2 regions of the Cyanobium sp. BA20m-14 genome follow, and region 1 is predicted to be linked to the other one. Evidence: predicted binding sites of a transcription regulator. Region 1 holds the regulator's gene; the other holds the start of a gene.
What was found. Region 1 encodes HrcA, which represses chaperone genes, less so after heat shock. Its sites were predicted from a motif close to TTAGCACTCNNNNNNNNNGAGTGCTAA; they were not measured.
Positions count from the first base shown of each region.

Region 1 (4,920 bases):
CACCGTGGCCGAGAAGCTCGGCGACAGGATGGGGGGGTGAGCCCCGGCCGGGGCAATCATGGCCGTAGTGCAGCGGCCTGCCCGTGCCTAATCCCTTGTCCCCGCAGCTCGCAGCCCTAGCTGATCAGGGCATCCGCTGGGTGGCGACCCCCAACCGGCCATTGCCGGCGGCCCCTATGGCGCCGATCGGCTGGTGGAGGGGGCTGGATTACGCCACGGTCCTGCTCGATGCCCTGGAGGCCGCCGCCATCCCCTGGCTGCAGTTCCACCCTGAATACGGCGCCGGCCCCGGTGGGGGGTGCCCGCATCAAGCCGCTGGCTGCAGCCGATCGCCCGGGCCTCGCCGCGGTGGCTTCCGCTCTAGATCGGCCCGCACCGGAGATCCGCGCGTTGTTTGGGCCTTGAGGCGATGCTTGCATGGCACCAACAGACTGGTGTCGATGGCGGTACGCACCGTTCTCCGTCTGGGTGATCCCCGATTGCGCCAGCCCGCCCAGCCCGTGATCGATGTGGCTGATCCCGCTTTGAGGCAACTGATCACTGATCTGGACGACACGGTGGCGGCCTGCAGCGGCGCCGGCCTGGCCGCTCCCCAGATCGGCGTGCCGCTGCGGGTGGTTCTGTTTGGTGGTGGAGGGCCCAACCCCCGCTACCCCGATGCCCCACTGCTTCCCCGCACCCTGTTGATCAACCCCGTGCTCACCCCGTTGGGACCGGAGCGCTATGGGGCCTGGGAGGGGTGCCTGAGTGTGCCGGGGCTGCGGGGGCAGGTGTCCCGTTGGCAGCGGTTGCGCTACCAGGGGATCGATGGCGATGGCCAGCCTGTGGATCGTTGCGTGGAGGGGTTCCATGCCCGGGTTGTGCAGCACGAGTGTGACCACCTCGATGGGGTGCTCTTCCCCGACCGCCTCAGCGATCCCACCGCCTTCGGCTTCATCCCTGAGCTGGAAGCGGCCGGGCTGATTCCCTCCGTGCCTGGTTAGTGCTGTCGTTGTGCTGCTTGACGGGCTGGCAGCTTGTGATCAATCCACGGAGCTTTCACCCCAACAGCCGCTCCAGCACCTGGGCCACCGAGCTCACGGCGGCCAGGGCGGTGGCGTAGGCCATGCGCATGGGGCCCACCAGGGCCACCTGGCCGATGCCGCCATCGCCGCTGCGGTAATCGGCCTGCACCACGGCGCACTGGTGTAGGGCCCGGTGGGGATGTTCCGCGCCGATCCAGATGCCTGGCTGGGGCAGGAGCTGGTGGGGGGCGTCCTCCACCAGTTCCACCAGGGGGCGCAGGCTCAGGGTCTGGCTGAATTCCGGCTGGGCCAGCAGGCCGGCCAGGCCCATGGTCAGGGCCCCCTCCCCCTCCAGCTGGCGAGATTGGCCATGGCTGGCCAGGGCTTGGCGCAGGGCAGCACCACTGCTGTTCAACTGGGAGGGCAGGGTTGCCCAGTCAATCGGCCCTTCCTGCAGCTGGGTACTCACCCACCGCTCCAGGGGGGCCAGCTCGGCTTCGGCCTGGGCGGGCAGCCGCAGGTTGAGGCTGGTGGCGGTTGCGCCCCCCTCCACCAGAAACACCAGCAGGCGTTCGCCGCTGGCCACCAGCCGCAGGGCCTGAAGCTGGGATTGCTTGCGCTGGGGTCTGGTGATCAGGCTGAGCAGGCCGGTGAGATCGGCCAGGCGCCGGCTCAGGTGCAGCAGCAGGTCGTCGAGGGCTGCCCACTGCAGGCTGAGCCCGGTGAGCTCCCGCTCCAGTTGCAGGGCCGCGGCTCCCGGGGCGGGCAGCAGCTGATTTACGTAGGTGCGGTAGCCCTGCTGGCTGGGGATTCGGCCCGCCGAGGGGTGGGGCTGGGTGAGCAGCCCCCGCTGCTCCAGAGCCCCCATGGCCGAGCGCACCGTCGCCGGGCTCGCCCCCAGGCCGAAGCGGCGCACCAGGGTCTGGCTGCCCACCGGCTCCATCGTGTCCACGTAGTGACGCACGGCAAGTTGGAGAACCTCCTGCTGCCTAAGAGGCAAGGGGCGGGGGGACGGAGACTGCAAGCGGCCGCTGCAGGGAGTTGGCTGATCGTAGGCAGATGGGGGCTGGATTCAGTAGCGAGGCACGCTGGAATCCACCTCCAGGCTCCAGGAATCGATGCCCCCCTGGAGGTTCCACACCGCCCCATAGCCCTGGGCCTGGATCAGCCAGCAGCCCAGCTGCCAGCTGCGCACCCCCGCATGGCACAGCACGACGATGGGGCGGTCGTGGCTGAGCAGCTTGCCCAGGCGGTCGACCCACTCAGCTGAGCGGCTCAGCGGCAGGTGCAGCACGGGATGGGCCAGCCTGGCCAGCTCCAGCTCGGCGTCCTCGCGCACATCCACCAACTGGATCGCCTCGCCCTGCTCCAGCCGCAGCTGCAGCTCGCGGGCCCGCATGGTTTTTGGGGTCTCAGAACTTTCCATGGCGGGCAGAAGGCGGGGCTTGGGGTCAAGATGGGCCCATCCTGCGTGGGACGCATGAAGGCCCGCCCGTTTCTGGCGGTCGTGCTGGCGGCGGTGCTGCTGTTGCTGAGCCTGGCGGCCGCTGGTTGGTGGCTGGTGCTGCAGCGCTCTCCGCTGCAGTTGCAGCACCAGCCCTTGGTATCGCCTCGGGCGGCTCGCTTTGTGCCCCGCCAGGCACCCCTCAGTCTCTACCTGCTCACCGATGGGCAACGGCCCGAGGGCTATGCCCGGGCCGTTGCCCCGGGCCGGCAGCGCCGCCAGGCGGCCGATGCCGTAGCCGGGTTGCGGGATGGCGCCTTCGCTGCGGCGGGGCTGGACTATCCCGCCGAGCTGGCCTCCTGGCTCGGCCCTGAACTGGGCTTGGCCCTGCTGGCCAACGAGCCAGGGGGAGCCGCCGACGGCTGGCTCCTTTCCCTGCGCAGCCGAGATGCCGATGGGGCCCGCCGTTTCCTGCAGCGCTTCTGGCAGACCCGCAGCCTCGCCGGCACCGACCTGCAGATCAGCAGCTACCGAGGCATGGGGCTGATCAGTGGCCGTGGTGCCCTGGTGGGCACTACGCCGGTGCCGATCGCCACTGCCCTGGTCAACGACGATCTGGTGCTGATTGCCTCCGGTCGCGGCGTGCTCGAGCAGGCCCTCGACGTCTCCCAGATCGATGAGCTCAATCAGGCGGCCAGTCCCTCCTTCCAGCAGGCCCTGGGTCGCCTGGGCAAGGGGGCTGTGCTGCTCACGGCCCAAGCTGAAGTCCTGGGCTCCTGGCTGGGCATGCCTGCCCAGCTCACCGGGCCCGGCGCGGTGCAGGAGCTCGTGGCCAGCCTGAGACCCGACGGCCGTTCCCTGGCGCTGGAAGCTTTGCTGCTCCTGGCACCCGGCGCCGCTGGCCCGCCCCCAGCCCCGCCCCCAGCTCCGACCGCCGCTGCCGGGGACGGCGGACTGGCCCTGCTGGCGGCCCTGCAGGGCCAGTCCGACAGCCTGGCCCTGGTGCAGCAACCCTCCCATTGGCCTGAGCTCTGGCAACCCCTGCTGGCGGCCGTGCTCCGGGTGGGTGAGGGTGGCGGTGACGGTTTGTTGCCGGCCCTGGTGGCGGCGGCCGATCCTGGCCCCTTGCTATGGAGCGCCGGCAGCCAGGGCTGGTTGCTGGGCACTCCGGTGGATCAGCCCGATCCCGCCAGCCTTGAACAGGGCCTCGCTGCCCAGGGCCTGACCGCCGCCCCCCTGCCCGTGGAGGGAGACGCCAGCGTCATGGTCTGGACCCGGCTGGAGGCGCCCCCGGCTGGGCGCCGGATCGGCCGGGAGGAGGGCGCCGTGCTCCAGGCCAGCCTGGCGGGGGCCAGGGCCAGCCAGGGCCAATTGGCCTGGTGGGGCCAGAATCTGGCGGTGTTGCAGGAGCAGCGCGAATCCCGTCAGACCCCCCGGCTGCGCCTGGCCCAGCTCGCCGCCCTCGACCAGCCCCAGGCTTCCCTGCAGTGGGCGATGGCGGCCGGGCCGGCCCAGGCCCTGTTGCAGCGTTGGAGCACCTGGCAACTGCTTTCGGGCCTTGCTGGGAGACCGCTGGCGCCGGCGGTGCAGGGGCTCAGCCTCAGCCTGGAGCCTGGCTACGGTGATACCAACAGCGATAGCTATAGCAACAGCAACAGCGTGCATCTCAGCGCCAGGGTGGGTTTTGGTTGACGAATCCCTTGGCTGATCGCGAACTGCTGCTCTGGCGCCATGGCATTGCTGAGGAGCGCCATCCGGATCGCCCCGATGCAGAGCGGGTCCTCACCACCGAGGGAAGCCGCCGCACGGCCGCGGTGGCCCAAGAGCTACAGCGGCTGCAGCTCTGCTGTGACCCCCTGCTGAGCAGCCCCCTGCGGCGGGCGGTGCAGACAGCCGAGCTGGGCGTGGCGGCCGGCCTGGCCAGTGGTTTTGCGATCGAGGCCAGCCTGGCCCCAGGGGGAGACCCGCGGCCGCTGCTCCAGGCCGGCAACTGGCAGCGGCTGGGCCTGGTGGGCCACGAGCCCGACCTCGGTGAGCTGGCCTCGACTCTGCTGGGTTTGCCGGCCGGTGCGATCACGCTGCGCAAGGCCGGCATCGTCCTGATTCGCCTTGGACCCGCCGGTGCCAGCCTGGAGGCCCTGATTGGTCCTCGGTTGCTGCGGCTACGGCATCAATGGCGGCTTTAGCCGTAGGTTCGCCCCAACCACAGCAGCGGCTCAAACGTGACAGCGGCGGGCAAGACATCAGCGGGCATGACAGCAGGGGGCATGACAGCAGGGGGAGCCGAGACCCAGATCCCCTTTCGTCCTGGGTTGGAGGGGGTGCCTGCCACCCAGTCATCGATCTGCGACATTGACGGTCAGCGGGGCGTGCTCACCTATCGGGGCTACCGGGTAGATGAGCTTGCCGCGCGCAGCACCTTCCTGGAAACCGCCTACCTGTTGATCTGGGCCCAGCTGCCCAACGCCAAGC
Region 1 covers NZ_JAGQCR010000217.1:385-5,304, reverse strand. The annotation lists gene KBZ07_RS15765 (peptide deformylase) at 96-983, shown strand; gene KBZ07_RS15760 (heat-inducible transcriptional repressor HrcA) at 1,039-1,947, opposite strand; gene KBZ07_RS15755 (rhodanese-like domain-containing protein) at 2,077-2,430, opposite strand; gene KBZ07_RS16235 (DUF3352 domain-containing protein) at 2,485-4,140, shown strand; gene KBZ07_RS15745 (histidine phosphatase family protein) at 4,149-4,634, shown strand; partial or broken gene KBZ07_RS15740 (citrate/2-methylcitrate synthase) at 4,701-4,920, shown strand, end outside.

Region 2 (17,671 bases), on a different contig from region 1:
TGTGCTGGCAGAAGTGCCCGAGGTGCCGGTTGCAGCAGATGACACCACCACCCAGGGGCGTCCGGTGATGCGTGGCGGCAGCGCTGCCCTGGCCACGGCCACCATTGATGAAGACGGTGTTCCATCCGGCTATACCCCCAAGGCCGATGAGGGTCGCTTCCTGCTGAAGATTCTCTGGCTGCCCGACAACGTCGCCCTGGCGGTGGATCAGATCGTCGGTGGCGGCCCCAGCCCCCTGACCGCTTATTTCTTCTGGCCGCGGGAAGATGCCTGGGAAACCCTCAAGGGGGAGCTGGAGGGCAAGAGCTGGATCACCGACAACGAGCGCGTTGAGGTGCTGAACAAGGCCACCGAGGTGATCAATTACTGGCAGGAGGAGGGCAAGGGCAAGAGCCTTGATGAGGCCAAGCTCAAGTTCCCCGACGTCACCTTCTGCGGTACCGCCTGAATTTCTGGCGACGAAACTTGGCGCTAGGCTGAACAGATTAGGGGCGCTAGGCACAGGTCCCTAGTCCTAAGACCTTACATACAGGTCATGGCGCTCCCACCGGACTGATCGACGTGGCCGAAACGATTTGGATCCTCGACGACGATGCTGAATTGGGAGCCCTGCTCCTGAGCCAGTTTGCCCAGCGGGGCTGGGCGGCCCGTCACCTGATCCATCCCCGCGAGCTCGAGCTTGCCCTTGACCAATCCCAGCCGGATCTGCTGGTGCTCGATGAGTTGTTGCCCGAACAACGGGGCACCGATGTGCTGGCGCGTCTGCGCCGGGGGCTGCCCCACCTGCCGGTGCTGATGTTGTCCGCCCTGGGGGCACCCCGGGATCGGGTGGCCGGGCTGGAGGCCGGAGCCAACGACTACCTGGGTAAGCCCTTTCTGTTTCGGGAGCTCCAGTTACGGGTTGAGCAGCTGCTCAAGCCTGCCCAGATCAGCCGGCTTGGGGCCCAAGCCTGGCAACTCGGTGAGCTCCAGTTCCAGCCCCAGCAGCTCTGGCTGGGCCACCCCCAGGGTGCGGGCCTGGACCTCTCCCGCGGCGACGTGGCCCTGCTGCAGCTGCTTTGCAGCCGGGCCGGGGAGGTGGTCAGTCGCCAGGACCTGGGCCAGGCCAGCGGCAGCCTGGTGGATGTGGAGCAGAGCCGCAGCATCGATGTGCGGTTGTCCCGGCTGCGGCGCCTGCTGGCGGAGCTGGAGCCCGAGCTCAATGTGATCGAAACGGTGCGGGGCCGGGGCTATCGCCTGGTGGCGCCGGTGCGGCGGCTACAGCCCGGCGGTGACCCAGGGAGCTGAGCCATGGCGCGGCCCAGGGCACGCCTGGCAGGATTGGATTGGCTGTTGCTGGTCGCCAGCCTGGCTCTGGGGGGCATCGCCGGTTATCTGGGCCTGTTGCTGGGCATGCGCCTGCTGCTCGAGCCGCGCATCGTCAGCGAAACGGCCCTGCGGCTGAGCAAGTACACAGTGCTGGTCGAGCAGGTGTTGCAACACGCTGAAGCGCCCCTGCCTGCGGGGGTGCTGGTGCGCCAGCAGAACCAGCTGCCGAGCGGCCCGCCGGCCCAAGCCGGGCGGTTTGAGCGGCTGGTGGAAGAGGCCATGGCCCGGGAGTTCGGGCTGCAACGGAGGCTGCAGCGCGACCAGCCTCCCCTGCAGGACCCGTGGGGCGGGCACTGGGTGCAACTGAACAGATTTGACCAAAGAACCGGCCAGACCCTTTGGCTCTTCCAGTCCCAGCTCCTCAGCAACAGTCTCTGGTATCTGCCCCCGCTGCGCATCCTGGCCATCGTGATCGGTGCGCTGGCCGGGCTGGTGCTTTTCCTGCGGCTGAAGGTTGAACGCCCCCTTGGCCAACTGTTGACCCTGCTGGCGGAGCAGGGCTCGGCAGCCCCGCTGCAACTGCTGCCTGAGCAGGGCATTGCCCCGATCCGCAACCTCAGCCTGCGCATCAACCGGCTGCTGGAGCGCATCAACAACACGGCTAGCGCCCGACGCCAGCTGCTTCATGGCCTCACCCACGACCTGGGCGGCCCCCATGCCAGGCTGATGCTGCGCACGGAGATTCTTTGTGAGCGCCTCAGCGGCGAGAATGGCGAGCTGGCCCAGGCCATGGCCCTCGATCTGGATCGGTTGCGCGAGCTGACCGACCAATTGGCCCTGCTGGGGGAACAGGAGCTGCCGGCCGAACGGCGTCAACCCTGCGCCCTCGACGACCTGTGCGGCCGCATTGTGGCCAGCCACCCCTCCCGGTTAATCAAGCTGCGGCTGCCTCGCTTGCTGGTGAACCTCGACCCCGAGGGGTTGCAACGGGCGCTCAACAACCTGATCGACAACGCCCTGGAGTACGGCGCACCACCGGTGGAACTCAGTGCGGTGCGCCGCGGCCGCGACCTGCTGTTGCGGGTGGATGACCACGGCGCAGGCGTCACCGAGACCCTACTGGCGATCCCGGGACCCAGCCGCAGCAACGATCGCCAACGCCAGAGGCATCGGGGGCTGGGCCTGGCGATCGTGGAACGCTTCTGCGTTGACCACCAGGGCAGGCTGCGGCTGCTTGAAGCACCAGGTGGAGGCCTACGGGACGAGCTGCAACTGCCCGTCTTGGTTGACTGGGCTACTCAGAGCGCCTTGCTGGCCTGAAAACGGGCCCGGGCCGTGGCCAGAGCTTGGCTGGCCTTGACTTTCTCAGGGCTGGAGGCCTGGCCCTCGAAGCTGGCGGCAGCGCTCTGGGCCGCCTCGAAGGCGGCTTCGGCGGAGGCGGCATCGATGCTGCTGCCCAACTCGGCACCATTCACCAGCACGGTCACCTCGTCGGCTTCCACCTCGGCGAAGCCGCCCATCAGGGCGATGGTTGACCAGGCACCGGCAGAGCGCAGCCGCATTACGCCGGTGTCTAGGGCGGCAAGCATGGAGACGTGGCCGGGCAGGATGCCTACCTGGCCGGTGGTGCTGGGCAGGATCACCTCTTCGGCGGTGCCATCAAAAACGCTCTGATCGGGAGCCAGAACGCGGAGGGTGAGACTCATGGTTGGGGGTCCTCAGGGAGAAGAGGGGATCAACCCTTGGCTTCGGAAAGGATCTTGGCGGCCTTGGCCTTCACTTGGTCAATGTTGCCCATCAGATAGAAGGCCGCTTCAGGCAGGTCATCGAGTTCACCGGCAAGGATCATATTGAAGCCCTTGATGGTGTCTTCGAGCTTCACATATTCGCCCTTTTGGCCGGTGAAGATCTCAGCGACGAAGAAGGGCTGGGAGAGGAACTTTTCAATCTTGCGGGCCCGATCTACGGTGCGCCGGTCGTCCTCAGAGAGTTCGTCTAGGCCGAGAATGGCGATGATGTCCTGGAGCTCCTTGTAGCGCTGCAGGGTGCTCTGCACAGAGCGGGCGGTGCGGTAGTGGTCATCGCCCACCACGGCGGGCTGGAGCATGGTGCTGGTGGAATCCAGGGGATCGACCGCCGGATAGATGCCCTTGGAAGCCAGGCCGCGGCTGAGCACGGTGGTGGCATCCAGGTGGGCGAAGGTAGTGGCCGGTGCCGGGTCGGTGAGGTCGTCGGCGGGCACATAGACGGCCTGGATCGAGGTGATCGAGCCTTCCAAGGTGGAGGTGATGCGCTCCTGCAGCATGCCCACGTCGGTGCCGAGGGTGGGCTGGTAACCCACGGCCGATGGCATCCTGCCCAGCAGGGCTGAGACCTCGGAGCCGGCTTGCACGAAGCGGAAAATGTTGTCAACGAACAACAGCACGTCCTGCTTGTTGACGTCGCGGAAGTGCTCGGCCATGGTCAGAGCCGAGAGACCCACGCGCATGCGGGCGCCAGGGGGCTCGTTCATCTGGCCGTAGCAGAGAGCCACCTTCGACTTGGAGAGGTCGTCGGGGTTGATCACGCCCGACTCCTTGAACTCCTCGTAGAGGTCGTTGCCCTCGCGGGTGCGCTCGCCCACACCGGCGAACACCGATACGCCGCCGTGCTCCTTGGCGATGTTGTTGATCAGCTCCTGGATCAGCACGGTTTTGCCCACACCGGCGCCGCCGAAGAGTCCAACCTTGCCGCCCTGGCGATAGGGGGCCAGCAGGTCGATCACCTTGATGCCGGTCTCGAAGACTTTTGGCTTAGTTTCCAGCTCTGTGAGGCTGGGGGCAGGCCGGTGGATCGATGCGGTCAGGGTGGTGGCCACCGGTCCCCGCTCGTCGACGGGTTCGCCGAGCACGTTGAATATGCGGCCCAGGGTGGCTTCACCCACGGGCACGCATATCGGTGAACCGGTGTCGAGGGCTTCCATGCCGCGGACTAGGCCGTCGGTGGTGCTCATGGCGACGGCACGCACCCGGTGGTCGCCAAGTAATTGCTGTACCTCGGCGGTGAGGGCGACGGTCTGGCCGGCGGAGTTTTGGGCTTCAATTCGAAGCGCGTTGTAAATCCTGGGCAGCTTGCCGGCCGGGAATTCGACGTCGAGGACCGGGCCAATCACCTGCCGCACAATGCCTTTGGTGCCGGTGGCGGTAGCAGCTGCCATAGGGAGGGGAGACTCAGAGAGCGCCCAGGGGGAACCATCCCGCCTGAAGCGGCGCAACCTTACCACCGCGTTTGTTCGCCAGGGAGGGTTCGGTGACCCGCACAGCTCCTTGTTGGCCAGGGCGACCCTTGCCGGCATAAATTGGCACTCAACGGGCTCGAGTGCCAATTCGCCTTCAGGCCCACTCCAGTCCGTAGTCCAGTGGCGTCTCAGACGCCATGCCGTTGCTCTCGCAATTCATTCATGGCTGCTGTCTCTCTCAGCGTCTCCACGGTTAAGCCCCTCGGAGATCGCATTTTCATCAAGGTGTCCGAATCGGAGGAGAAAACCGCCGGCGGCATCCTTCTGCCCGATACCGCCAAGGAAAAGCCCCAGGTGGGTGAGGTGGTTCAAATCGGTCCCGGCAAGCGCAATGACGACGGCAGCCGTCAGGCTCCCGAAGTCAGCGTGGGCGACAAGGTTCTCTACAGCAAGTATGCCGGCACCGATATCAAGCTCGGTAGCGATGAGTTCGTGTTGCTGTCCGAGAAAGACATCCTTGCCATCGTCAACTGAAGCTCGGAACCGCTGAGTTTCCGAAATAGTTGACCAGGCTTCCGATCAAGATTTAAACCCATCACGACAAGGCTTTCCATGGCTAAACGCATCATCTATAACGAGAACGCCCGTCGGGCTCTCGAAAGGGGTATCGACATCTTGGCCGAGGCGGTGGCAGTCACCCTCGGCCCAAAGGGCCGCAATGTGGTGCTGGAAAAGAAGTTCGGCGCCCCCCAGATCGTCAATGACGGCGTCACTATCGCCAAAGAAATTGAACTGGAAGACCATATCGAAAACACCGGTGTGGCCCTGATTCGTCAGGCCGCCTCCAAAACCAACGACGCCGCCGGTGACGGTACCACGACTGCCACCGTGCTGGCCCACGCCATGGTCAAGGCGGGTCTGCGTAACGTGGCCGCCGGCGCCAACGCCATCACCCTCAAGCGTGGCATTGAGAAGGCCGCAGACTTCTTGGTCAAGAAGATCGAGGAGCACGCCAAGCCGATCTCCGACTCCAGCGCCATCGCCCAGGTGGGCACCATCTCCGCCGGCAACGACGAAGAGGTGGGCCGCATGATTGCCGATGCGATGGACAAGGTGGGCAAGGAGGGTGTGATCTCCCTAGAAGAAGGGAAATCGATGACCACCGAGCTGGAGGTCACCGAGGGCATGCGCTTCGACAAGGGCTACATCTCGCCCTACTTCGCCACCGACACCGAGCGCATGGAAGCGGTGCTCGAAGAGCCCTACATCCTGCTCACCGACAAGAAAATCGGCCTGGTGCAGGATCTGGTGCCCGTGCTCGAGCAGATCGCCCGTACCGGCAAGCCCCTGCTGATCATCGCCGAGGACATCGAGAAGGAGGCCCTCGCCACCTTGGTGGTGAACCGTCTGCGCGGTGTGCTCAACGTTGCCGCTGTCAAGGCGCCTGGCTTCGGTGATCGCCGCAAGGCCATGCTCGAGGACATCGCCGTTCTCACCAACGGTCAGCTGATCACCGAGGATGCCGGCCTCAAGCTGGAGAATGCCAAGCTCGAGATGCTCGGCACCGCCCGCCGCATCACGATCAACAAGGACACCACCACCATCGTGGCCGAAGGCAACGAGGTGGCCGTCAAGGCCCGCTGCGAGCAGATTCGCAAGCAGATGGACGAAACCGACTCCTCCTACGACAAGGAGAAGCTGCAGGAGCGTCTCGCCAAGCTGAGCGGTGGTGTGGCCGTGGTCAAGGTGGGTGCCGCCACCGAAACCGAGATGAAGGACAAGAAGCTGCGCCTGGAAGACGCCATCAACGCCACCAAGGCGGCCGTTGAAGAAGGCATCGTTCCCGGCGGCGGCACCACCCTGGCCCACCTGGCTCCGGCCCTCGAAGAGTGGGCAGCCGCCAACCTCTCCGGTGAGGAGCTGATCGGTGCCCACATCGTGGCTTCCTCCCTCACCGCTCCGCTGATGCGCATCGCCCAGAACGCTGGCGTCAACGGTGCTGTGGTGGCTGAGAATGTGCGCAACAAGCCCTTCAACGAGGGCTACAACGCCGCCACCGGCGAGTATGTCGACATGCTGGCTGCCGGCATCGTCGATCCCGCCAAGGTGACCCGATCCGGTCTGCAGAATGCGGCTTCGATCGCCGGCATGGTGCTCACCACCGAGTGCATCGTGGCCGACCTGCCTGACAAGAAAGACGCAGCTCCTGCCAGCGGCGGCATGGGCGGCGGCGACTTTGACTACTGATCCAAGTAGTTCGGTCTGATTTCTTCAGATCGCTTGGGAGAGTGAGGGTTTACCCTCCTCTCCCTTTTTTGTAGCCTTCGTTGCGTGGAGCTTTGGGGGCTGGGGAGGATCTGATGTTTTGATTTGTACGGTTTTGGCAAGGTATGGGGTCGTTGCCCCGGGCTGGCTTCAACAATTTCCAGGCGCCTGCCCGCTGCCTTGGTTGAGTTGCCCGTGCTGGAGGCCTTCGATGGCCTGCTCTGGTTGCGGGCGGCCGTCCAGGTGGAGCGGTGCTACGGCATCACCGAAGCCACCACCAGCCGCTACCGCAAACGTTGTCTGCAGTTGTTTGAGCTGGCGATGGAGCGTCGCCAGGGTGAATGGGAGCTGATCGGCGACACCAGCCTGTTGCTGCGGGAGCGGCATGTGCACCAGGAAGCCCGATGGCGCGGCTTTCGACCGCTGCGCCTGGAGGCCACCTACTGGTCGGCGCCCTTGCTCAGCAGCCCAGCGCTGCAGGGGTGGCTGTTGGGCGAGTCGAACATTGTGGGAGTGAGCCGCACCTTCCAGTTGCTGGAGGAGCGAGTTATCGATGCCTTGATCACGGGATTACCCGATCTGCCGACCAGCCGTAACCCCGATCTGGTCGCCATTCCCATCATCCGGATGCCGGTGTTCTTTGTGGTGGCCCCAGGCCATCCCTTGCTCAGCCGTGACCAGCTCAGCCTGGAAGCCATTGCCGAATTTCCCTCCCTTGCCCTGCCGGAGGGGGCCTACCCCCTGGTGGAGCAGGCATTGCGCAGCTTGGGTCTCTGGAGCGATGGCGTGCGCATGGCCCGCTACCGCCGCGACCTTTGGGAAGGGCGGGCCGAGCAGGAGTTGGTGGTGGGTTACGGCACTGCGCTCAGCCTGGTGGCGAGCGGCGACACCCTCTGTCGCCTACCCCTGCAGTTGCCCTTTGGCTCGGGCGATGGGCTGGTGGTACGGCGTGAGTATGCCCACCATCCCAGCTTGCAGGCCCTGCTGGTGGAGCTCTATCGTCGCTATTTGCCGATTGTTCGCAACCATGTTGAAGTCGACTTTGACCTGGGTTTTCTGGCCCGCATCGGCATGTGAGCCGGTTGTTTATGCCGAATCTGCAAGCTCAGCCAGATAGCGTTGTGTTCGGCTAGGTGCGCGCCTTTTTAGTGGCTTGGTGGCAATACTATCTCGTGGCTCAAGCTGGGCGGCGCAAGTGGTATCGGTCGAGGTCTTGGCAGCGTTGGATTCCCTGCTGTGGCTGCGTACCGGTAATCGCGCCGCTGCCCATCTGCGCTGCTTCCAGTCGACGGTGAGCCGCCATAGCCGCCGCTGTCTTCAGGTGTTTGACCTGGAGATGGAAAAACGGGCAGGTGAATGGTGGCTGAAGGGAGATCAGACCCTGATTAACTTGGAGCGCGGGGTCCATCAGCTGCTGCGATGGCGGCAAGGCCATGGCCTGCGCCTTGACAGCCAACACTGGTGCGGCCACTTGCTGGCCACGGAGCTGCCAGGCGCTTGGACTTGCGGCAACACCAATTATTTCGAATGCGAGCGGCTCCAGGAGCTGTTGCTCTGTGGCGTGATCGATGCCTGGCTGTGCTCAGCTCCCGATATCCCCGACCATCCCGACCTGCACATCATCCAGCTCACGGCCATGCGGCCGGGCCTGCTGGTCAGGCCCGGCCACCCTCTGCTGGAGCGGGGTGATCAGCTCGTCTTCGCGGATCTGGCCGACTATCCCGTGCTGCCTTTGCCAGATGGCGCCTTCCCCAGGGCCCAGCGCATCCTTGAAGAATTGGGCCTCTGGTCGTCTCCGGAGCGGGACCGGCGTTTCCAGCAGGCCGCCTGGTTTGGCAGGGTACCGGTGGAGGAGTTGATGATCAGCGTCGGTACGCCCCTGCAGCAGGTGGCTGGCTTCCTGGATGGCTGCGTGCCCCTGCCCCTCCCCCTGCCGCTGCTTGTGGGAGAGGCCCTGGTGCTGAAACGGGAGTTTGCCGCCAGTACCCATCTACACAGCCTGCTGGCTGCCTTGCTAGCCAGGGCCGCCCAGTTGGCCTCCGGGCTGGGGGATGGCGAGGTGTGGCTGGGCGATCAGCCTGGCTTGAAGCTGAGCGCCACGCCGTTGTTGCAGTAGCGCTTGCCGCTGGGTTTTGGGCCGTCGTCAAACACGTGGCCCTGGTGGCCGCCGCAGCGGCTGCAGTGGTATTCGGTGCGGGGCACGATCAGCTTGAAATCCAGCTTGGTGGCGATGCCCTTGGGCAGGGGTTGCCAGAAGCTCGGCCAGCCGGTGCCGCTCTCATATTTGGCCTTGGAGCTGAACAGGGGCAGGGCGCAGCCAGCACAAACGAAAGTGCCTGGGCGTTTTTCGCCGTTCAACGGGCTGGAAAAGGGCCGCTCTGTGCCCTCCTGACGGAGCACCTTGTAGGCCGCCGGGCTGAGTCGTTTTTTCCAGTCGGCCTCACCCAGTTGCCAGGCCGGATCCTGGGCCTTGGAGGCGGCATCAGCACTGGCGGCGCCACTGAAGAAGGCGCCCAGGCTCGATCCGAGGGCCAGCAGCAGGTTGCGACGGGGCATGGGTGGCATGGGCATGGAAGTCTCAGCCCAGCCAGCCGGCGCTGAGCACCACGGCAAGGGCGAGAAAGATGGCCAGCAGGGTCCAGCTGATGCGGTTGAGGGTGGCCTCGGCGCTGCGGGCGCTCGTGAACATCGAGCCGCCGCTGGCCGCCAGGCCGCCCATCCCGTCGCCCTTGGGGCTGTGCAGCAACACGCTGATGATCAGCAGCACCCCACTGCCGATCCAAACCCAGGACAACACTGATGTGACCATACGCGCTCCAGTCTTCCTGCAGGCTAAGACCAGCGCAGGCTAGACGCCCAGGGCCTGGGGGATGGGGCTGGGCTCGGAGTTGGCGCCAGCAGGCAGAACTAGGGATTCACCGCTCATCTTTGGCGGTTTGGGCAGATGCAGGATCTCGAGAATGGTGGGAGCGATGTCAGCCAGCCCACCGCTGTCGCGGAGCAGCACGTTGGTGCCATGGCCAGGCAGCTTGCGTTTCTCGCCCTCAACCAGGATCACGGGCACCGGGTTGGTGGTGTGGGCTGTCCAGGGACGGCCATCCGGGCCTTCCATCATCTCGGCATTGCCGTGGTCGGCGGTGATCAGCAGGGTGCCGCCCATGCGGTTGGTGGCCTCCATCAGCCGGCCCACGCAGCCATCGACGGTGCTGATTGCTTCAGTGGTGGCAGCCATCTTGCCGGTGTGCCCCACCATGTCGGGGTTGGCATAGTTGATTACCACCAGGGCATAGATGCCCTTCGAGATTGCGGCGATGCAGCTGTCTGTGAGCTGGCCAGCCGACATCGCCGGGGACTGGTCGTAGGTGGCGACCCGGGGAGAAGGCACCAGGTGACGGTCTTCTCCGGGGAAGGCCTGCTCGATGCCACCGTTCATGAAATAGGTGACGTGGGGATATTTCTCCGTTTCCGCCGTTCGGAACTGGCGCAGCCCAGCCTCCGCCACCACCTGGCCCAGCAGGCCATCGAGGGATTCGGGCGGGAAGGCCACTGCCAAGGGCAGGCCCTTTTCGTATTGGGTGAAGGTGACCACGTCGAGGGGGCTGATCAGCTTGCGCCCAAACTCTTCGAAGTCAGGCAGCACCAGGGCCCGAATCAGCTGGCGCACCCGGTCGGGTCGGAAGTTGAAGCAGACCACCCCATCCCCGGACTGGATCAGCCCTGGAGCCAGGCGGATCGGTTCGAGGAACTCATCGCCGATCTCCTGGGCGTAGGAAGCATGGATGGCGTTGACGGGGCTGAGTTCGGAGATGGGGCTGGGTTCGGTGTAGAGGCGGTAGGCCTTCTCGGTGCGATCCCAGCGGTTGTCGCGGTCCATGGCCCAGTAGCGGCCGCAGAGGGTGGCGATGCGGCCGACCCCTGCCCGCTGGATCTGCTCCTGCACCTGGGCCACGAAACGGGGGGCGCTGCTCGGATCGGTGTCGCGGCCATCGGTGATCACGTGCACACACACGTCTTTGAGCCCCCGCTCGGCTGCCCAGTGCAGCAGACCAGCCAGGTGGTTGATGTGGCTGTGCACCCCACCGTCGGAACAGAGCCCGATCAGATGGAGGCTGCCTTCCCGTTGCAGCAACTTGTCTGCCAGCGCGTTGAGGGCTGGGTTGGCGTTGATGCTGCCGTCTCTGACGGCCTGGCTGATGCGCACCAGCTCCTGGCGGATGATCCGACCAGAGCCGATGGTGAGGTGGCCGACCTCGGAGTTGCCCATCTGGTGGTCGGGCAGACCCACGGCGCCGCCGCTGGCTTCGATCAGGGTGTGGGGGTAGGCATGCCAGAGGGCGTCCATCACCGGTGTGCTGGCTGCACGAATGGCGTTGTGCTCGCTCTGCGGGGAGTAGCCCCAGCCATCGAGAATGGCCAGAACCACGGGCGCGACCGAAGCAGACTCCCTGAAGGGGGGAGTGGATTCAGGGGCTATGGAGGAAAGCTGCTGGGAGGGAATAGTTGTCACCCGTCAGACCTGTCGGCGTTACTCCAACGCCTTCAAAATCCAACCTACAGTGCAGATGTGCGGCAAAACCGCCCGGTCCTGGCAGGGTCAGCCTTTGGCCACACAGGGCCAGATAACTGCTCTGGCTTCACTGCTTTGGCATTCCTGCACTGGCTTTACTGATCTGGCATATCTCTGATGCATCGGCTGGAACTGCTCTCGGCCCAGGATCTGGCCCGAACCCTCGATCGGCTGGCCTCCCAGGTGCTCGAAAGCACGGCCGATAGCCATTCCCTGCTGTTGCTGGGCATCCCCACCCGCGGAGTCGCCCTGGCCGAGGTGCTCGCCCAGCGGCTGGCGGCCATGACCGGCCACCCGATTGACCAGGGGACGGTTGATCCCACTTTTTATCGCGACGACCTTGAACGGGTGGGCACCCGGCTGGGCCAACCCACCGACCTGCCCGTGGCGCTGGATGGCCGCCAGGTGGTGCTGGTGGATGACGTGATCTTCACGGGGCGAACCGTGCGGGCTGCCCTGGAGGCCCTCCAAGCCTGGGGCCGGCCCACGGGGGTAAGCCTGGTGGCGATGGTGGATCGCGGTCATCGGGAATTGCCTATCCAGCCCGACTTCTGTGGCCGAGTGGTGCCCACCAGGCGGCAGGAATCTATCCAGCTCTGCCTGCAGGCCATTGATGGAGAGGAGGGGGTCTACCTGGTCAAGCCAGATTCCTAGGCCCTCTCTTCCTTAAGCCACTTCTAACTCGTCGGCGCGGAAGTGGGCCCGAAATTTACCGAAGGCCACCACCACCGGCAGGGTGGGACTGATCACCCTCCCCTTCCAATCGTTGAGGACGGTGACCACCTCGCCCATTTGGCCCTGCAGGTCGAAGGCCTGACCGCGGTGCTGGGGATGGTGATACACGACCACGCTCTGGGAGACCTTCACCTGATCACCTGGTTGCATAGCCCTCGCCTGAGATCACCAAAGGCCATCCTCTCACGGGCGACTCGCCAGCGCTGATCAGCGCTGGCAGGCCGTTTCTGGTCCGGCCTCCACAACCTTCCCCCCGAGGGCTCGGCAGGCGTCCTGGAAGGCCGACCATTCGTCCATGCCCTTGGCCAGTCGTTGGCGCACCAGGGCGTCGAGTTGGTCGCTGGACACCGTGTGGGGCAGCTGGCCGTGGGCGTCGTGTTCCCGATCCTTGCCCGCCAGGCTTTCGATCCCTTGCTGCACAGTTGCCTGCAGGGCGCGGCCTTGGGTTCTCCACCAGGGATGGTCGATCCGATTGAGGGCTTCGAGGGCTTCCCACCAGCGCCGTTGGGCGCTCAGGCCCTTGGCCCGTTCGAACTGGAGGCGATTGCGAGTCCAGATTTCACGCAGCTTGTCGCCCAGGCTGGTGCCATCAGTGCGCCGGTCTTCGCCCATGGCGGCAAGCAGGGCCATAGATCCGCTGAGATCCCCCTCCTGAAACCGCGCCAGTGCCCGCTCCTGCAGGTTCTGTTGCCAGAGGAGCAGTTGTTGCCGATCCTGGTCGTTGCCGGCCTGGGAGTTCACCAGTTGCAACTGCTGCTGCAGGGCAGCGGTCCACTGCTCTTGCTGCCAGAGCAGGGTCGCTTGGCGCCGCCGGCAGCTGCCCTGGGCCCCAGGGGCCTGGCCGCCCAGCCAACGCAGGGATTCCAGTTGCTCGCTGTAGCGCAGGCAGGCCTCCAGATCCCCCCTTTTGGCGGCCTGCTCCAGGCGGCGGGGCAGCTGTTGCTCCCACCAGTAGGCCGTTGCAACTCCGCAAGCCACCAGGCCGAGGGTGAGTGCCAACCAGAATCGGGGCAGCCTGTGGCGGCGCAGGGCCAAAGGGGCAATGGGCTTCAAAACCCATTTTACGTTCGCAATGGGCGCGGTTCTTTATGGGCGCCAGCCCTTTTCAGCGCAGGGGGCCCAGCTGCTGGGTTGGGTTGCGCCTGCCGCTGCGCAGGTCGCTGACCTCCAGGATCAGCTGGCCCTGGTCATCCACTTGAAAGGCCAGTCTCAGGCAGTCCTCGCCAGGTTGGCCCGGGCTGTCGAGGGCCAGGGGCGGTGGCTGGTTGGTCCAGGGCACAACCCGGCCCTCTCCAGCCGGCCGTTGCCGCAGCACGGGCAGTCCAGCTTCAAATACGACCTCGCTGCGCCGTTCGTTTTCGGGTTCCCCCAGCACCACTTCCAGAACCCTCTGGTTGGCGCTGCTGCAGGCCAGCACCAGCTCAAGGGGGCGCTCAGTGGGCCAGGTTTGGCCCGCAACGAAGAGGGACCGCCAGCGATGTCGACCTGAACGTTGGTCCCAGCAGCGCAGGCTGACCCCGCGGCTGAGCACATCGCGAACCTGCACTCCCGGGGTGAGGGCCAGGGCCCCTAGGGCGACGGCCTCCACCGGCCGCTGCTCGCGCAGCGGAATGTTGCCGCAACGCTGGGCCAACCACTGGCGGATCAGGGGGAGGCGGCTGCTTCCGCCCACCGGCAGGACGGCGGTGATCTGGCCGAGGGCGAGGCCGTCGCGATGGGCTGCGGCGACCACCTGGTCAAAGAGGGCATCGAGCTGCTCCACTAAGCCGTGCTGACGCAGCAGGGCCTCAAGGCCGCTGCGGTTCAGCCTGAGGGCTACGGGCGGCTGGCCGCTGCGGCTCCAGAGCACCAGCCCTTCCTCTCGCTGGCTGAGCTGGCACTTGAGGGTTTCGGCTGCCTCCAGCAGGCTGCCATCGAGGGGCACGCCGGGGCAGAGGTGGGCGGCGATCCAGCGGTCGAAATCCCTGCCGCCCAGGGCCAGGCCTGCCTTGCCGATCACGCGGGCGCAGCGCAGGGCCTGGCGGCTGGCACCCAGATCACGGCCAGCGAAGCGCAGCAACTGGGCCATTGGCGCCGGCCGGCCTTCGCCCCCTTCCAGGGCCACCAGGGCCAGATCAATGGTGCCGCCGCCCAGGTCCACCACCAGCACGGTGCTGCCGGCGGGGAGTCCGGCGCCGATGGCAGCGGCGGTGGGCTCGTCGACCAGGGCCAGTTCCGGCACCTGCAGATCGCGGCACACCTCCTGCAGCCACTGGCGATAGCGCGGATAACTGTCAATTGGTGCCGTCAGCACCAGGCGCTGGGGTTCAAGCTCGGGGGGCAGGGCGGCCCAGAGCCGACGCAGCAGCAAGGCGCCAGCCTGCTCCGGGCTAAGGGGCAAGGCAGGGGCCGGGCCAGGGGCAGAAGCTGTACCAGAAGCCTTACCAGAAGCGGTAGCTGGGGTGGTGGCAGCCGGATTGGCGCCGATCTGCCGTTTGAAGTCGCGGTGCAGCTGGGGGCCGTCGCCATGGGCCAGGCCGGCCTCCAGCACCTGGCGTCCGATCAGGGGGTTGCTTGTGGCTGGATCGTTGAGCCAAAGCAGGGTCGGCACCACCACCGGTTCGCAGCTGCTGTAAGGCGGCAGGGCCAGCAGCTCGGCCGCGGTGTTGGGCCCCTGGTAGGCCACCACCGTGGTGGTGCTGCCTAGATCGATCGCCAGGGTGCCCTGCATAGCTCCCTTCTAGCCAGGGGAACAGGGCCGCTGACCTAGGCTTTAGCCATTGGGATGGATCTATGCAGAGCGGTTTTGATGTCAACCCCAAGGAATTGGCCCAGCGGGCCGACAGCCTGATCCGCAACACCAGCAACCGCTACCTGACCACGGTGCGCATCGCCTTCCGGGCCAAGCAGCGCCGTTTTGATGATTTTGATGGCCTCCTCGACGATTCGATGGTCAAACCGGTGCAGCGGGCCATCATTGAATTGAGCGACGAGCAGGACCAGCCCGACCTGCTGCCCGGCTGATTCCCCCAGGATGCAGGTGCAGGAGGGGGAAGGGTGGCGTTGGCTGGTGGACCCGGCCCGCCAACCTTTTTCCGTTTTGGTTGGAGGCCCGGGTTGGGCCGTGGAGCTGACCGCCGCCGAGGCTGGCGAGCTGCAGAGAGGCTTGCTCGAATTGCTGCGGGAGCATCGCGCCCTGGCCGCCCAGCTGATGCCCCAGGAGGCGATCACCCTTGAATTGGAGCGGGGTCAGCTTTGGCTGGCTCTGGAGGGGGACCTGGAGGCATGGGTCCTGCGTTTCGTGCTGACCCCCTCGGGGGGCCTCCGAGCCGTGGAAGGCAGCTGGCCGCCATCGGTCAGCCAGGCATTGGTCGCAGCCCTAGGGGCTCTCGGCCACAATCCAGGCTGAGATCCGGCTTGATCCGGGCTTTGATCAGCACTGTTGATTACGGCCCGATTCCCGCCTAACCCCCAGATCGAGAGCGGTTTTGCCCAACTTTTCCCCAGCTCGCCGCTCCAGAGCCCGCCTGGGACCCGGGAGCTGGGGAGAATGGCGGCCTTGGCCAGTTTCCCCTTGACAACTGCGGCCCTGGAGCCCCCTGCTGGCCCGTTGGTGGCCTGGGCCCGCCCAGGGGCCAGGCCCAGCGCCCAATCTCAGCTCGGGATGGGGGGCGAAAGGCTTGCCTGATGAGATTTGACGGCCTGCAGCGGATGTGGGGAACTGGTGCCAAGACCCCGCTTAAAACCGCCGTGGAACCGCAGGCCCTTGAAAGCGTCCGAGCAAGCGCGCTCGAGCCTCCAGGGGTTGCGGCCCCTGCCTGTGAATCTGGGGAAAGCCAAACCATCAGCTTCTGCACCGAGGTGCCCCGGGAACTGCTGGCCTCGATGGCAGGCTTCATTGCCCAGCATCCCAACTGGGATCAATATCGCCTTTTCCAGGCCGCGCTGGCCGGTTTTTTGGTGCAAAACGGCCTGGGCAGCCGCGACGTCACCCGCTGCTACCTCGCCAACCTGTTCCCTGCCCAGCTCCGAACAATTGTTGATATGCGGCAGTGAGCGTGCAGGTGGCGACCGGTAGGGCGACCACCAGGCCCATCACCAGCACCAGGAAACCGGCGAGCACCATCGCGAGCAGCACCAGGGTTAGTCCCAGGGCGTGGAGCCAGTGGGGATCGGTGGCGGCCCGGCTGCCCTGAAAGGCGGCCACCGGATTGAGGCCGCCGATCAGGCTGAGGGGCAGGCAGAGGATCTGGTCGGCACTTAGGTAGATGGCAGCAGCCACGCCCGCCAGCAGCGGCAGCGGCGCCAGCAGCGGCTGGAGCAAGGTGAGCAACCAGGCACTGGCCTGGGCCAGGCGCACGATCAGCGCCAGCACCACCAGGGCCAGGGCCAGGGTGCCAAAACAGCGAACCATGGCCCGACCATCCAGCCGGATCAGATCGCCGAACCGGGGCCGGCCTTGCTCGAGGGCTAGCAGGGATCCACGCATCAGCCCCACGACCATCCAGAGGCCCGTGGCCACGTAAAGGATCCAGGCGCTGGCGGCCAGGGTGATCGCCAGGCCATCGGGCTGGCCCAGCTCAGAGATCACCCGACCACTCTCGCGCCGAAACCACACCTGGGCCAGGAGATTGCTGGCGCCGCTTACCAGGGTGAAGCCCATCAGCACCCAGGGACAGTGGCTGAAGGCCAGCCAACCCCGCTCCACGGCAGATCGGATCGCCAGGGGGGCGGGGCCGCTCACGGCGCCTCGAGCAGGGCCAGCAGCCGCTCCGCACAGGGGGCAGATACCGGCAGGATCGAGAGGCGGTTGCCCCGTCTCACTACACCGAGCTCTTCAGGGCTGAAGCTCTCGCGCAGGGCGTCGAGGCTCAGCAGGTTTGGGAAGCTGCTCAGATAGCGCAGGCGAGCGCAGTCCCAGCGGGGCCGCTCTGGGGTGGCTGAAGGGTCAAAGTATTTGGAGCTGGAATCAAACTGACTGGGATCGGTCAGGTTGGTTTCAATCACCTCCATCAGGCCCACAATGCCCGGTGGTTTGGTGTTTGAGTGGTAGAAGAAAGCCCGGTCGCCGATTTGCATTGTCCGCATGAAATTGCGGGCCTGATAGTTGCGGATCCCATCCCACAGAGTGGTGCCTTCCTGCTGTAGATGCCCGATCCCGTAGACATCAGGCTCGCTCTTCATCAACCAGTAGGCCATGGCCCCAACCCTGCAATCTTCCCGACCCGATGCTAGTCCTCCAGCCAGGTTGTTTACAGGGCCTCGACCAGCTGGCGGAAGTGCTCGCCGCGGGCTTCAAAATCGCCGTATTGATCAAAGCTGGCGCAGGCTGGAGATAGCACTACGGCCCTGCACTGATGGGCCTGGGCCAGTTGGACGGCCAGGGGGACGCCGTCTGTGAGGGCTTGGCAGCGGTGCACGGCCCCGGGGAAGTCAGCCTCCCTGAGCAGCTGTTGGAATTCCGCCTGGGCTGCCCCAAACAGCACCACAGCCGCAGCCTTTTCCCCCAGGGCCGCCAGCCAGCTGCCGGGATTGCCCTGTTTGGACTGGCCGCCCGCCAGCACCACCAGCGGCCCCGTCAGGGCCTTGAGGGCAACTTC
Region 2 covers NZ_JAGQCR010000004.1:17,697-35,367, forward strand. The annotation lists gene KBZ07_RS00900 (30S ribosomal protein PSRP-3) at 1-448, shown strand, start outside; gene KBZ07_RS00905 (response regulator transcription factor) at 562-1,287, shown strand; gene KBZ07_RS00910 (sensor histidine kinase KdpD) at 1,291-2,628, shown strand; gene atpC (ATP synthase F1 subunit epsilon) at 2,607-3,014, opposite strand; gene atpD (F0F1 ATP synthase subunit beta) at 3,044-4,504, opposite strand; gene groES (co-chaperone GroES) at 4,748-5,059, shown strand; gene groL (chaperonin GroEL) at 5,138-6,772, shown strand; gene KBZ07_RS00935 (LysR family transcriptional regulator substrate-binding protein) at 6,971-7,867, shown strand; gene KBZ07_RS00940 (LysR substrate-binding domain-containing protein) at 8,013-8,906, shown strand; gene msrB (peptide-methionine (R)-S-oxide reductase MsrB) at 8,864-9,346, opposite strand; gene secG (preprotein translocase subunit SecG) at 9,369-9,599, opposite strand; gene gpmI (2,3-bisphosphoglycerate-independent phosphoglycerate mutase) at 9,639-11,213, opposite strand; gene pyrR (bifunctional pyr operon transcriptional regulator/uracil phosphoribosyltransferase PyrR) at 11,475-12,011, shown strand; gene KBZ07_RS00965 (ferredoxin-thioredoxin reductase variable chain) at 12,024-12,242, opposite strand; gene KBZ07_RS00970 (hypothetical protein) at 12,300-13,091, opposite strand; gene KBZ07_RS00975 (Hsp70 family protein) at 13,198-14,802, opposite strand; gene KBZ07_RS00980 (DNA-directed RNA polymerase subunit omega) at 14,865-15,095, shown strand; gene KBZ07_RS00985 (DUF1818 family protein) at 15,106-15,480, shown strand; gene KBZ07_RS16400 (DUF2811 domain-containing protein) at 15,759-16,127, shown strand; gene KBZ07_RS00995 (hypothetical protein) at 16,060-16,815, opposite strand; gene KBZ07_RS01000 (EVE domain-containing protein) at 16,812-17,270, opposite strand; gene murD (UDP-N-acetylmuramoyl-L-alanine--D-glutamate ligase) at 17,324-17,671, opposite strand, start outside.
Region 2: the regulator HrcA is predicted to act here: its motif matches at 4,646-4,672, upstream of groES (co-chaperone GroES).